DNA from 2 places in the Streptosporangium sp. NPDC051023 genome. Region 1 is predicted to be linked to the other one. Evidence: predicted binding sites of a transcription regulator. Region 1 holds the regulator's gene; the other holds the start of a gene.
The links. The regulator HrcA, encoded in region 1, represses chaperone genes, less so after heat shock. The targets are predictions, from matches to a motif close to TTGGCACTCTCNNNNNGAGAGTGCCAA.

Region 1 (7,405 bases):
CTCAGCGCGGACGGCTTGACCGCCTGCCAGACGTCCACGAACGGGTGCCCGACGATCAGCACGTGGGGTGAGGAGACCTGGGCCGCGATCCTGCTCTCCTTGGACCCCTCGATCAGGTGGTCGACGAGCACGCCGAGGCGGCGCTCCGGGCCGGGCTCGAACTCCTCGACGATCGAGGGCAGGTGGTCGACGCCTTCGAGGTACTCCACGACCACGCCCTCGACGCGCAGGTCGTGTCCCCAGACCTTCTCGACCAGCGCGGCGTCGTGCACGCCCTCCACGTAGATGCGGCTCTCCCTGGCGACCCTGGCCCGCAGGCCCTCGACCGCGATGGACCCCGAGGCGGAGCGCCTCGGGGTCCGCAGCGCGGTGGCGGGACGCACCAGCGTCACCGTCTTGCCCTCGAGGAGGAACGCGGCGGGTTCGAGCGGGAACAACCGCCGTCGCCCGAACCGGTCCTCCAGCGTGACGGCCTCCTTGTCGCAGGCGACCACGGCGCCGCAGAAGCCGCTGTCCGCGTCCTCGACGACCAGGTCGAGCTCCGCGGGAACCTGAGGGATCTTCCCCTTCAGGGGGCGCCGCCAGTTTCCCGCCAGCACGTCACGCTCATACATAACCGACCGCCAACCCTCTCTCGCCGGGGATCAAGTGGACGGTAGCAAAAGCCGCCGTCACCTGCCGTACGGTCCGGGCTGTCCCCACTGGGCCGCCGCGGCGGCGGCCTGGCGCTTGCGGGCGCCGCTCCGCCTGACCAGCACGACGATCGTGACGATCACGGCCAGCAGGAAGCCGAAGCTCGGCACCCCGATCAGCACGAGCGCGCCGCCGACCACCGAGTTCGCGGCGATCTCCTTGCCCACGCCGAACTTGGCGTCCGCGTTGTCGGAGGTGGTGCAGGTGATCGGGTAGTCGCCGGCCTTGTCGACCCCGATCCGCAGGGCCAGCTCCCACAACTGCCCGTTCGCGGTGACGGTCTGCTGTATGCCCGGCTGCTGGAGCTTGACGCTCCCCGGGTCGCCCTCGATCTGGCACTCGAAGTTGGTGCCCTTCGCGGCGGCGACGTAGATGGCGGGCTTGTCCGCCGGGTCGAGGCTGACCGTCGTCTTCTCGCCGGGGCCGAACGAGCTGGCGGGGGCGGCGTCGGTGATCGCGCTGAAGATGCCGCCCGCGAAGCCGCCGATGCCAATGATCACGCTGAGCACGAAGACGAGCCACGCGCCGACGATCCAGCCGACACTCGGCTTCACCTTCACCTTCGGCGGCGGGCCCTGATGAGGGGCGCCGTAGCCGGGAGGCGGATAGCCGTAGGTCGGGCCGCCCTGCTGCTGGTAGGGCTGTTGCTGCTGGTAGGGCTGACCGTATGGCTGCTGGGGGGCGCCGTGACCGGGGACGTGCGCGGCGCCGTCACCCGAGGGGGATCCGAAATCATTGGACATATACCGGATTGTGGCGCTTACCGCTTGGATAGCGATAGCAGCTGACTTGACAATGGCTTGCTTCCGTCATCGTGGTGCCGTGTTATCGCACCCCGCGGGCGGGAGCCGTACACTTGGCACTCGGGAACACAGAGTGCCAGACCTGACGTTTCCCGTCCGAGCGCAGGTAGGGAGGTGAGCACGTTGGTTGACGACCGCAAGCTGGCGGTCCTACGCGCCATCGTCGAGGACTACGTGTCCACCAACGAGCCGGTGGGTTCGAAGGCTCTCGCGGATCGGCACAACCTCGGTGTGTCGCCCGCGACCATCCGCAACGATATGGCGGTGCTGGAGGAGCAGGGCTACATCGCCCAGCCTCACACCAGCGCGGGCCGGGTGCCGACCGACAAGGGCTACCGGCTGTTCGTCGACCGTCTCTCACAGGTGAAGCCGCTGTCCAGCGCGGAGAAGAGGGCCATCGAGACCTTCCTCGCCGGCGCGGTCGACATCGACGACGTCGTCATGCGTACGGTGCGGCTGCTGGCACAGCTGACCCGGCAGGTCGCCGTGGTCCAGTACCCCACGATCACCAACTCCAAGGTCAGGCACGTCGAGCTGGTCCCCTTGAGCGAGCGCCGCCTGATGTTCGTGCTCATCACCAACACCGGGCGGGTCGAGCAGCGTGTGGTCGAGCTGCCCGACGTCGTCGACGAGAACCGCGTGGCGCACCTGCGCGCGGTCCTCAACGCGTGCCTGGACGGCTGTGGGCTGACCAACGTCCCCGACCTGGTCGCCGACCTGCCCGAACGACTCCCGGCGGAGGACCGGCCGCTCGCGGCCACGATCCTGTCGGTGCTGCTGGAGTCCCTTGTGGACCGGCATGATGAAAAGATCGTTTTCGCCGGGGCCGCCAACCTCGCGGGAGCCGACTTCACCGTCGGGCTCCGCGACGTGCTGGAGGCACTGGAGGAGCAGGTCGTGCTCATGCGACTGCTCGGCGAGACCTCGGACCTGTCGGCGCTGACGGTGCGGATCGGCTCGGAGAACCCCTATACCGGTCTCCAGGGCACGTCGATCGTCGTCGCCGGATACGGTTCCGGAGACAAGCAACTGGCCCGGCTCGGTGTGCTGGGTCCGACACGTATGGACTACCCGGTCACGATGGGCGCGGTGCGCGCGGTGGCACGCTACGTCAGCCAGATCCTGGCTGCATCTTAAGAGGTCAACTAAGTGGCTAAGAGCGACTACTACGGCACCCTAGGGGTGCGGCGCGACGCCAGTGCGGAAGAGATCAAGAAGGCTTACCGCCGCCTGGCCAGAGAACTGCATCCCGATGTGAACCCCGACCCTGAGACCCAGGAGCGGTTCAAGGACATCACGCAGGCCTACGAGGTGTTGTCCGACCCCAACAAGCGCCAGATGTACGACATGGGCGCCGATCCGTTCGCCTCGGCGGGCGCGGGCGCGGGGGGCTTCGGCGCGGGTTTCCCGTTCAGCGACATCATGGACGCCTTCTTCGGCGCCGCGGGCGGCGGGGGCGGCCGAGGTCCCCGCTCGCGTGCCCGCAGGGGCCGAAACGCCACCATCAGGGTGGAGCTCGACCTGAAAGAGTCCGCCTTCGGCACCACCCGCGAACTGGTCGTCGACACCGCGGTCCTCTGCGAGGTCTGCACCGGCTCCGGCGCGGCGCCGGGCACCCACCCCGACACCTGTGACCTCTGTCACGGACGCGGCGAGGTCTCCCAGGTCACCCGCTCCTTCCTCGGCCAGGTCATGACGTCCCGCCCGTGCCCCCAGTGCGGCGGGTTCGGCTCGATCATCCGCAACCCCTGCCAGGAGTGCTCCGGCGACGGCCGGGTCCGCACCCGGCGGACCATCAAGGTCCGCATCCCCGCGGGCGTCGAGGACGGCACCCACATCCAGCTCGCGGGCGAGGGTGAGATCGGCCCCGGCGGCGGCCCGCCGGGAGACCTGTTCCTGGAGATCGTCGAGCGCCCCCACGAGATCTTCGAGCGCCGCGGCGACGACCTGCACTGCACCGTGCAGATCCCGATGAGCGCGGCCGCGCTCGGCACGATCCTGTCGATGGAGACGCTCGACGGCACAGAGGAGCTGGACGTCCGTCCCGGCACCCAGTCCGGGCAGACCATCCCGCTCTATGGCAGGGGCGTCCAGCGCCTCAACGAGACCGGCAGAGGCGACCTGCTGATCCACGTCAACGTGGAGACGCCCTCCCGCCTCGACCCCGCCCAGGAGGAGCTCCTGCGCGAGCTGGCCAAGCTCCGCGGCGAGGAGCGTCCGCCGGGTAAGTTCGCTCCGGGGCAGCAGGGCTTCTTCTCCCGCCTGCGGGACGCCTTCAATGGCCGCTGACCCGGCGGCCGTTCGCGGGACCGTCCTCGGGGTCCTCCGGCACGCCGCCGAAGGCCGATGACGGTCCCGGTCTTCCTGGCCGAGCCCGGCGACCTGGCCCGGCCCGAGTTCACCTTCGGCGGCTCCGAGGGGCGCCACGCGGCGGCCGTACGGCGGCTGCGTGCCGGGGAGCGGCTCGATCTCACCGACGGCGCGGGGGCCGTGGCCGAGTGCGTGGTCCGTGACGCGGGCAAGGACTCGCTCCGCGTCGAGGTGCTGCGCCGCTACGAGGTGCCCCCGCCGCGTCTGCGCCTGGTCGTCGTGCAGGGGCTGCCCAAGGGCGACAGGGGCGAGCTGGCCGTGGAGATGATGACCGAGGCCGGGGTCGACGTGATCGTGCCCTGGTCCGCCTCCAGGTGCGTCACCCAATGGAAGGGCGAGCGGGCGGCCAAGTCGCTGGCCCGCTGGCGGTCCACGGCGCGGGAGGCGGCCAAGCAGGCTCGCCGCTTCCGGCTGCCCGAGGTGACCGAGCCCGCGACGACCTCCGGGGTCGCCGCGCTGCTGTCCGGGGCCGCGCTCGGCGTCGTGCTGCACGAGGAGGCGGCCTCGCCCCTCTCCACTCTCGCCCTTCCCTCCGACGGCGACATCGTCGTGGTCGTCGGGCCGGAGGGCGGTGTCGCCGAGGAGGAGATCGCCGCCTTCCGGGGGGCGGGAGCCGTACCCACGCTCCTCGGGCCGACGGTGCTGCGCACCTCGACGGCGGGTGTCGCGGCGGCGGCGGTGCTCCAGGCGCGCACGGGCCGCTGGTGAGCCCGGCCCGCTCCGTCCCCTGTGCCTGGGGGACAGGCGGCCGCTAGCGGCCGCCTGTCGGCGTCGGACCGGAGACCTCCGTCGGCATCGGGGTCCGCGGCCCGTCCCCCGGCGGGCACTCGTCGAGCGCGCACGGGGAGTCCGAGGACCCCGTGTCAGAAGGCAGGGGAGGAGCCGGTGTCTCGCTCTCGCCGCACCCCTTCGGCAGCCCCTCGGGCTCGACCGTGTTGCTGTTCGCGGGCGCCGTCGGGCAGCTCGGCGACGGCGTCGGCTTGGGAGTCCTCGACGGCTTCGCCGACGGCTTCGGGCTCGGCGTCCCCGGCCTGGAGGTGGCGGGCAGCGGCGCGGGCGGCGTCACGCTCGGCCTGGCCGGGGCCGGAGGCGGTGTGCCGACTCTCACCGGAGGTCGTGATGTGGCCGACATCTCCGGCTTCGTCGGCACCGTGAAGTTGACCTCGCCGCTCTGGATCTGATCGGCCACGTGCTGACGGAACTGCGGGACCACCATCACGACGGTCGCCGCGACGAGGACAGCTCCTGCCACGGAGGCTCCGGCGCGCCACCACATCAGGCCGCGGAGCCCCCGTCGTTCTATGCGGGCGCGGATGATCTCCAGTCCGTCTGGGGAGGGAACGACCGAGTTCGCCTCCGCGCTCAGGGCACGGCGGAGCAGCTCACCGTACTCGTCGGGGGAGTCGGTCATGACAGTTGCTCCAGTGAGGTTCGTAGGGCGGCCATGCCTCGAGCCGTGTGGCTCTTGACCGCGCCTTTGCTGATGCCCATCGCGTGGGCGATCTGCGCTTCCGACAGGTCCCCGTAGTAGCGCAGGACCAGGGCCTCCCGCTGCCGGGCGGGCAGGCCGCGAAGCGCCTCGATGACGGCGGACCTCTCCAGCTCGCCGATCGCGCCGTTCTCTGCGCTCGGCGCGTCGGGCAGTCCCTTCGGTGCGTACTTCTCCACGACCGCGCGGTGCCTGAGCACGGAGCGTGATCGATTGACGACCGATTGGCGCAGGTAGGCGAGTGCCTTGTCGGTGTCACGCAGGCGACGCCAGGCGCCGTGGATGGCGACGAACGCATCCTGCACGACTTCCTCCGCGGTTGCCATGTCGCGGACGAGCAAAACTGCGAGACGCACAAGAGACCGATAGTGCGCGCTGTAGAGCGCGGTAACGGCCATGTCGGCGTCCCAACCGACGGGCACCGCTCCCAGCGACCTGTCGGCCACGAGGGTCTCGGTGGTCACATCAGTGGGACGCTCGGCCTTCCCAGAGGGTTTACGCTCTTCCGGTTCATTAGGGGGCATGACCCAGTCGTGTCCTCGCCAGGCGGCCACATCGTGCTAATCGCATGGGCTGTCGTTGTTGAAGTTTTGCATACTTACCTTAGCTGGGTGGATCTTTGTTTGCTGACGATGGACCATCACCGATTGACAACGGCCCGCAGGGATGCCCAGGGGGATAGGGTGCCTGCATGGTGAGCGAAGCCGACTGCCTGTTCTGCAGGATCGTGGCCGGGGAGATTCCCGCGAAGATCGTCCATGAGACCGAGCGCACCCTGGCCTTCAGAGACGTCAACCCCCAGGCGCCGACTCATGTCCTCGTGATCCCCAAGGACCACTACCCGAACGCGGCGGCACTGGCCGCGGCCGACGACGGGCTCGCCGACGACGTGTTCAAGGCGGCGCACGCCGTCGCCGAGCAGGAGGGCGTGGTGGAGTCGGGATACCGGTTGGTGTTCAACACCGGTCCCGGGGCCGGGCAGACCGTCTTCCACGTGCACGGACACGTCCTGGGCGGACGCGGCCTGACCTGGCCGCCCGGGTAGAAATCGGAAAGCGCGATCGCGTCGATCACGGATACGATGGCGTAGAAGTCCGAACCCGATATCTGGAGGCGAACAGGCCGAAAGGCCCGCCTATGTCCGAGACAAACGATTCCAACAGAACGTCCCAGCCCAGGTCGAAGGGTCCCAGCCGGACCCAGGCGAAGGTGGTGATTCCGGACGATCATTCGATGGTGAGCCTGCTGGGTTCGCGCGACGAGTTGTTGCGAGTCGTCGAGGGCGCCTTCCGGGCCGACATCCACGTCCGGGGCAACGAGATCACCATCACCGGCAGTCCGGAGGAGAGCAGCACCGTTGTGCGGCTCTTCGAGGAGATGGTCGAGCTCGTCCGCGGTGGCGCGGAGCTCACACCGGACGCGGTCGAGCGCAGCATCGCGATGCTGCGAATGAACTCGGACCGCCCGGCGGAGGTGCTTTCCCTCGACATCATCTCCTCACGGGGCCGGACGATCCGCCCGAAGACGGTGAACCAGAAGCGTTACGTCGACGCGATCGACAGGCACACCATCGTCTTCGGCATCGGGCCCGCGGGCACCGGCAAGACCTACCTGGCGATGGCCAAGGCCGTCAGGGCCCTGCAGGAGAAGAAGGTCAACCGGATCATCCTCACCCGCCCCGCGGTCGAGGCCGGTGAGCGGCTCGGCTTCCTGCCGGGCACGCTCTACGAGAAGATCGACCCCTACCTGCGGCCGCTCTACGACGCGCTGCACGACATGCTCGACCCCGACTCGATCCCCCGGCTGATGGCGGCGGGCACGATCGAGGTCGCCCCCCTGGCCTACATGCGCGGCCGTACGCTCAACGACGCCTACATCATCCTCGACGAGGCGCAGAACACCTCGCCCGAGCAGATGAAGATGTTCCTGACGCGCCTTGGCTTCAACTCGAAGATCGTCGTCACGGGTGACGTCACCCAGGTCGACCTGCCCGGCGGCACGCAGAGCGGCCTGAAGGTGGTCCAGGATATTCTGGACGGCATCCCTGACA
Region 2 (7,405 bases), on a different contig from region 1:
GTCCCTGTCCTCTGACGCCGCGGGAGACTGGGTCTCCCAGCAGATCCTGCAGGCGTTGCTGGACCAGCGGGTCGCGGCGCTGGCCGACCACTCGGGTACTCCCCTGTTCTTCGGCCGCCTTGACCGCGCGGTCGAGGACGATCTCCCGGGAACCGTCTACGTCGGGCGCAGGCACGTCCACGACGACCGCAGCCGCCCGCTGGTGATCGACTGGCGGGCGCCGGTCTCGCGGGCGTTCTACCAGGCGAGCCCGTCGGAACCGATGGACCTCGCCCGCCGCCGCAGGTTCGGCTATCACGGCGGCGACCTGACCGCCTACGAGGACGAGCCGCTCGATCAGGGCGGCGCCCTCGGGCAGAGCAGGATTCTCACCGAGGAGATCGAACGGCCCCGCTCCGGGCCGATGCGCGACATCGTCGCGACCATCCAGCCGGACCAGGACGAGATCGTCCGCTCCGAGCTGAGCAGGACCGTGTGCGTCCAGGGGGCGCCCGGCACCGGAAAGACCGCCGTCGGCCTGCACAGGGCCGCCTACCTGCTCTTCACCCACCGGGAGAGGCTCGCCAGGTCCGGCGTGATGATCGTCGGCCCCAACCGGGCCTTCCTGTCGTACATCTCCTCGGTGCTCCCCGCGCTCGGCGAGGTCAAGGTCGACCAGACCACCGTCGCGGGCATCCTGGGCGACCACTCGACGCCCGAGAACCCCGCGGTCAGCGCGATCAAGGGCGACGCGAGGATCGTGCCGGTGCTCAAGCGCGCGCTGTGGATGCACATCGTCAAGCCCGTCGAAGGCGTGCTGTTCACCAAGGGGATCAACCGGTACCGGGTGGCCGACCACGAGGTTCGCGAGATCGTCGCCTCGCTGCGCGGCACCACCCGCTACGGCCCGGGGCGCGCGGCCCTCGCCCAGCGGCTGGCCCACATGGTGCTCGTCCGGATGGAGCAACGCGGCGAGTCTCCCGACGACCGGGTGCAGGACGCCGTCGCCAGATCGAAGCCGGTCAAGCAGGTGGTGGACGCGGTGTGGCCCAAGCTGACCCCGCAGCAGGTGCTCCACAGGCTGCTCAGCGACCCCGCCTTCCTCGCCACCGCCGCCAAGGAGGACCTGACCGCCGAGGAGCAGGCTCTGCTGCTGTGGGTCAAACCCGCCAAGTCCTTCCGGTCCGCGAAGTGGTCGGCCGCCGACGGCGCGCTGATGGACGAGCTCGGCGACATGATCGAACGGACCGCCCCGCTCGGGCATCTGGTGGTCGACGAGGCCCAGGACCTGTCGGCCATGCAGCTGCGCGCTCTGGGGCGGCGCTGCCGTACGGGATCGGCCACCGTCCTCGGCGACCTCGCGCAGGGGACGACCCCCTGGTCCGCCCGCTCGTGGAAGGAGGTGCTCGCGCACCTGGGCTTCGAGGACGGGGCGGTCACCGAGCTCACCCTCGGCTTCCGCGTTCCCCGGGAGGTCCTCGACTACGCCGCCAGGCTGCTGCCCTCCGTCGCCCCCGACCTGGCTCCGCCCCGGTCGCTGCGGCCGGGCATCGGTTCCCTCTCCGTACGGCCCGCCCCCGACCCGGCCGCGTCCCTGACGGAGGCGGTGCGGGAGGCACTGGCCCGCGAGGGCTCGATCGGCGTGATCGTCCCCGACGCCTCGGTCACCGAGGTCTCCACTGCCCTGGCGTCCCTGGATCACCGGGTGCTGAGCCAGGACTCGGCCGAGGAGCACCGCCTTCTGGTCGTCCCCGCGACCCTGGCGAAGGGCCTGGAGTACGACCACGTCATCGTGGTCGAGCCCGCCGACATCGTGAACGCGGAGCCCCGCGGTCTGGCCCGCCTCTACGTGGTTCTGACGAGGGCGGTCACCTCCCTGACCGTCCTGCACACCGGCGACCTTCCCGCCCAGCTGCGTTAGGTTCCGCCCCTCTCGCCTGGAACGCCGCCGGTTATGCTCCACAGCCTGAATGGTCCAGATGGGTGAAGCCTCTGGCGTCTTCCCGGCAAAGGTGAGACTTCTCGGGAAAACGAGCCGCCCTGATCTCATCAGTGCTCGGAACCGCCGTGAAACGAACGACAATTGGCTCCGGAAGGTCAATCCCCTTTCGGAACATCAGGCTCTGGAGCATCGGCAGGAAAGAATCCGGTGCCCGAGAAAACCAAAGAGGCAGCCCCGGCACCTCGGGACCGCCTCTTTGGGAAAGCGCCTGGACTCAGAAGTCCATGTCGCCGCCGCCGGGAACGGCAGGAGCGGCTCCGGCCTTCTCGGGCTTCTCGGCGATAACAGCCTCGGTGGTGAGGAAGAGCGCCGCGATGGAGGCGGCGTTCTGCAGCGCGGAGCGCGTCACCTTGGCCGGGTCGATGATGCCCGACTCGAACAGGTTGACGTACTCGCCGGTGGCGGCGTTCAGGCCCTCACCCGGGGTGAGGTTGCGCACCTTCTCCACCACGACGCCACCCTCGAGACCGGCGTTGACCGCGATCTGCTTCAGCGGCTCCTCAAGGGCCTTCTTCACGATCGCGGCACCGGTGGCCTCGTCGCCCGCCAGCTCGAGCTTGTCGAAGGCCTTGGCGCCGGCCTGCAGCAGCGCGACACCACCGCCGGGGACGATGCCCTCCTCGACGGCCGCCTTGGCGTTGCGGACGGCGTCCTCGATGCGGTGCTTGCGCTCCTTGAGCTCGACCTCGGTGGCCGCGCCCGCCTTGATGACGGCCACGCCGCCGGCCAGCTTGGCGAGGCGCTCCTGGAGCTTCTCGCGGTCGTAGTCGGAGTCGGTGTTCTCGATCTCGGCGCGGATCTGGTTGACCCGTCCCGCGATCTGCTCGGCGTCACCGGCGCCGTCCACGATGGTGGTCTCGTCCTTGGTCACGATGACCTGACGAGCCCGGCCGAGCTGGTCCAGCGAGGTGGACTCCAGCTTCAGGCCAAGGTCCTCGCTGATGACCTGGGCACCGGTCAGGATGCCGATGTCGCCCAGCATGGCCTTGCGGCGGTCACCGAAGCCCGGCGCCTTGACCGCGACCGAGCGGAACAGGCCACGGATCTTGTTGACGACCAGGGTGGCCAGGGCCTCGCCCTCGATGTCCTCGGCGATGAGCAGCAGCGGCTTGCCGGCCTGCACGACCTTGTCGAGAACCGGGAGCAGGTCCTTGTTCGCGGAGATCTTGGAGTTGACGACGAGGATGTACGGGTCGTCGAGGACGGCCTCCATACGCTCCGGGTCGGTCACGAAGTAGGGCGAGATGTAACCCTTGTCGAAGCGCATGCCCTCGGTGAGCTCGAGCTCGAGGCCGAAGGTGTTGCTCTCCTCGACGGTGATGACGCCTTCCTTGCCGACCTTGTCCATCGCCTCGGCGATCATCTCGCCGATCTGCGGGTCGCCCGCGGAGATGGAGGCGGTGGAGGCGATCTGCGCCTTCGTCTCCACGTCCTTGGCCAGCTTGGACAGCTCCTCGGAGACGCGCTCGACGGCGGCCTCGATGCCCTTCTTCAGGGACATCGGGTTGGCGCCCGCGGCGACGTTGCGCAGGCCCTCGCGGACCAGCGCCTGGGCCAGCACGGTGGCCGTGGTGGTGCCGTCACCCGCGACGTCGTCGGTCTTCTTGGCGACTTCCTTGACGAGCTCGGCCCCGATCTTCTCCCACGGGTCCTCGAGCTCGATCTCCTTGGCGATGGAGACACCGTCGTTGGTGATCGTGGGGGCGCCCCACTTCTTCTCCAGAACGACGTTACGGCCCTTCGGGCCGAGGGTCACCTTGACGGCGTCCGCGAGCTGGTTCATACCACGCTCGAGACCGCGCCGGGCGTCCTCGTCAAACGCGATCATCTTGGCTGCCATACGGCTAGACCTCCCAAACACAGGGTGGCTTGCACCAGATCGAGCCGACGCCCGCGACGGCATACGGGCCCGCGACTCCGTTCGGCGGGCCCCATCGTCTCGATCCAGGGTTGGCACTCACCAATGAGGAGTGCTAACCAACTGTTTAGCACTCTCCCCTGGCGAGTGCAAGCCAAGGTCCGGTTGACCTGGTCTCAGCTTAGGCGAAGGCCCGGCCCGCCGATGGAAACGACGAGCCGGGCCAACGTTCCGGAGGCGATCCGCACGAACTGCGCTGTCGCGGGATCCGCCGACGGTTCCCGGCGAGCTCTGACGGAGGCGAGTCAGACTGTCCGGACGGATTCCGCCTGAGGTCCCTTCTGTCCCTGCGTGATCTCGAACTCGACCCGCTGGCCCTGTTCGAGCGCACGATACCCATCCATCATGATCGCGGAGTAATGGACGAAAACATCCTTACCACCGTCTACCGCGATGAAGCCGTAGCCCTTGTCCGCGTTGAACCATTTGACGGTGCCTTGCGCCACTTCCGACTCCTCTTACTGGGCTTGAGGGACACCGCCCATTCCTTCGCGATGTCCTCAATCTCCGAGGCGGAGACATCGCCTACGTCGATCGCCCTCGACCATACCTGTGGGAGCCCGTAGGGCAACAGAGTCAACCAGCAAACTACCGCTTTACGGACGCATTCAGCGCCCTGACATAGTTTTGCTATCACGATTAGTTAGTTAAATATTACATTATGTCTTGACCTCAAAAATATGAGCTTGCATCACAAAACACGACACCCGCACGCGGCCAGGCCGGTGCGGGTGTCGTGAACACGGTCGAAGGGCGCCGTTTCATGACAACGGGCGCCCGGGCCCACCTGGGGCCCTCTCAGGGTCTTCGCCGAGGCTCAGCCTCCGGCGACCGCCGGGATGATGGAGATCTGAACTCCGGGCGGAGTCGCCGTGTCCAGGTTGTCAGCGAAACGGACGTCCTCATCACCCACGTACACGTTCACAAAACGACGAATCTTGCCCGTTTCATCGAGAATACGGGCGCCGATGCCCGGGAAGTCAGCGTCGAGCTTCTGGAGCACGTCCCGAAGAGTCTCGCCCTCTCCGTTCACCTCGGCCGCGCCGTCGGTGTACGTACGGAGAATCGTCGGAATCCGTACAGAAACACTCATAATTCAGTACCTTTCACGAGTTCTAGGCGACAACCGCACGAAATGCGTCAAGAGAGGGCCTGATGACGGCGGTGGGGCGTGCCTGGTCGGCCACCGCGTCGAGGGTCTTCAGGCCGTCGCCCGTGTTGAGAACCACCGTCTCCGCGTCGGGGTCGATCTTCCCCGACTCGACCAGCTTGCGCAGCACACCGACCGTGACACCGCCCGCGGTCTCGGCGAAGATGCCCTCCGTCCTGGCCAGCAGGCGGATCGCGTCGACGATCTGGGCGTCCGTGACGTCCTCGACCGCACCGCCGGTGCGCCTGGCGATGTCGAGCACGTAGGGACCGTCCGCGGGGTTGCCGATGGCCAGCGACTTGGCGATCGTGTCCGGCTTGACGGGGCGGATCACGTCGTGGCCCGCCTTGTAGGCGGCGGAGACCGGGGAGCAGCCCTCAGCCTGGGCCGCGAAGATCTTGTAGGGCCTGTCCTCGACGAGACCGAGCGCGATCAGCTCCTTGAACGCCTTGTCGATCTTCGTGAGCTGGGAGCCGGACGCGACCGGGATGACGATCTGGTCGGGGATGCGCCAGCCGAGCTGCTCGGCGATCTCGTAGGCCAGGGTCTTGGAGCCCTCGGCGTAGTACGGCCTCAGGTTGACGTTGACGAAGCCCCACTTGTCGCCCAGCTCGTCACCGATGAGCTCGGAGCAGAAGCGGTTGACGTCGTCGTAGGTGCCGTCGATGCCGACGAGCCTGCCACCGTAGACGGAGGCCATGACGATCTTGGCCTGCTCCAGGTCCGCGGGGATGAACACGCAGGCGTCGAGCCCGGCCCGCGCTGCGGCCGCGGTCACGGCACCGGCCAGGTTGCCGGTCGAGGAGCAGGAGAGGGTGTGGAAGCCGAAGTTCCTCGCCGCCTCGACGGCGATGGCGACCACGCGGTCCTTGAAGGAGTGCGTGGGGTTGCCCGAGTCGTCCTTCACGTGCAGCGAGCGGAGGCCGAGCTCACGCGCGAGGTTGTCGGCCTTGACGAGCTTGGTCCAGCCCGGCGCCATGTTGGGCTTGGTGGCGACGTCCTCGGGAACCGGCAGCAGGGAACGGTAGCGCCAGATGTTGGTCGGCCCCTGTGCGATCTGCTCTCGGGTCACACGCCCGAAGTCATAGGCGATCTCAAGGGGCCCGAAACACTCGATACAGGCGAAGCTCGGGCCGAGCTCGTAGCGGGCACCGCACTCACGACAGGACAGCGCGGCGGCGGGGCCGAAACGCCGATCGCGCACGTCGTCGACGCGGCCGAGCGAGGAGGTGGTTTCAGTGTTTGCGAGCGCCATGAAGCGAGGCCTTTCCCTCATCTTCGTCTGCGACCACCCTGGTCACAGACCGGAATTGGCACCTGTCCCGGCCGACCTCGCCAGATCGCGAGTCTTGAACCGGGAGGGTTGCCGGGGCTTCGCAGGGCCGGTCCCTCCACCCCTCTGGATGAGCAATATGCAGTTGTGGACCTGACACGCAGGTCTCATGCACTCTACCTCGCCCCGCCGCGATCCTGGCCAGCCGTCTCGCCAAATGAGACAAAGCATGTCAAAGATCGGACAGGGCGTCGGGAGACGGGTGCCGGAGGTCAGAAGCCGTAGGCGTCGCCGAGCGCTCCCTGGACGTACTTGCGGGCCTGGTGGATGCGCGACTTCGCGGTGCCGAGCGGGATGCCGAGCTGGTCGGCGACCTCGTTGTAGTCGAGCTGGCAGATGTCGCGCAGCACCAGCGCCTGGGCCAGGTCGGGCTTCTCCGCCTCGAGCGCCTCCATCGCGTCGAGCAGGTCAAGCCGGGAGCCGGCGATCACGCTCACCCGGGCGACGTCGGGTTTGTTGTGCAGCGGCAGCTCGTCCGAGCTCTGCTCGGCGGAACGCCGCTTCAGCGAGCGGTAGGTGGTACGCGCGCAGTTGGCGGTCACGATGTGCAGCCACGTGCTGAACCGTGCCCGCCCCTCGAAGCGACCGATGTTGCGGGCCACGGCCAGCAGGGTGTCCTGGGAGGCCTCCTCCGCGTCCTGCCGGTAGGGAAGGATCCGCCCGCAGTGCCGCAGCACCTCGGGCTCGATCCGCTTCAGCAGCTCGCCCAGCGCCCGGTGGTCGCCTCCGGCAGCTGCGCGGGCCAGTTCCTCGGTCGTCTCGTCCAGCGCCATCACGAGCCCCCATCAGCGGTCATAGTCGCTCGACATCCTACGGTCGCCGGTTATGTTTGGTTAACCTTCGGGACAAGCACGTCCCTAGGCGAGGGGATCAAAATGAGTGCGATTTTGGTGGCCTCGAACCGCGGCCCCGTCTCCTTCACCCTGTCGGAGGACGGCGCACTGACCATGCGCAGGGGTGGCGGCGGCCTGGTCTCCGGCCTGTCGGAGGTGGCCAAGGACCTCGACGTCCTGTGGGTCTGCG

Region 2: the regulator HrcA is predicted to act here: its motif matches at 3,967-3,993, upstream of groL (chaperonin GroEL).

What each region holds. Positions count from the first base shown of each region.
Region 1 is NZ_JBFBCE010000021.1:85,089-92,493, forward strand. Features, by position in the region: gene AB0395_RS16380 (DUF3097 domain-containing protein) at 1-614, opposite strand, end outside; gene AB0395_RS16385 (hypothetical protein) at 672-1,436, opposite strand; gene hrcA (heat-inducible transcriptional repressor HrcA) at 1,620-2,633, shown strand; gene dnaJ (molecular chaperone DnaJ) at 2,646-3,785, shown strand; gene AB0395_RS16400 (16S rRNA (uracil(1498)-N(3))-methyltransferase) at 3,843-4,574, shown strand; gene AB0395_RS16405 (hypothetical protein) at 4,727-5,047, shown strand; gene AB0395_RS16410 (SigE family RNA polymerase sigma factor) at 5,274-5,753, opposite strand; gene AB0395_RS16415 (histidine triad nucleotide-binding protein) at 6,050-6,400, shown strand; gene AB0395_RS16420 (PhoH family protein) at 6,493-7,405, shown strand, end outside.
Region 2 is NZ_JBFBCE010000003.1:27,434-34,838, reverse strand. Features, by position in the region: gene AB0395_RS02730 (AAA family ATPase) at 1-1,900, shown strand, start outside; gene groL (chaperonin GroEL) at 2,196-3,821, opposite strand; gene AB0395_RS02720 (cold-shock protein) at 4,145-4,345, opposite strand; gene AB0395_RS02715 (MoaD/ThiS family protein) at 4,717-4,992, opposite strand; gene thrC (threonine synthase) at 5,015-6,304, opposite strand; SAM riboswitch class I at 6,319-6,459, opposite strand; gene AB0395_RS02705 (RNA polymerase sigma factor) at 6,595-7,155, opposite strand; gene AB0395_RS02700 (trehalose-6-phosphate synthase) at 7,252-7,405, shown strand, end outside.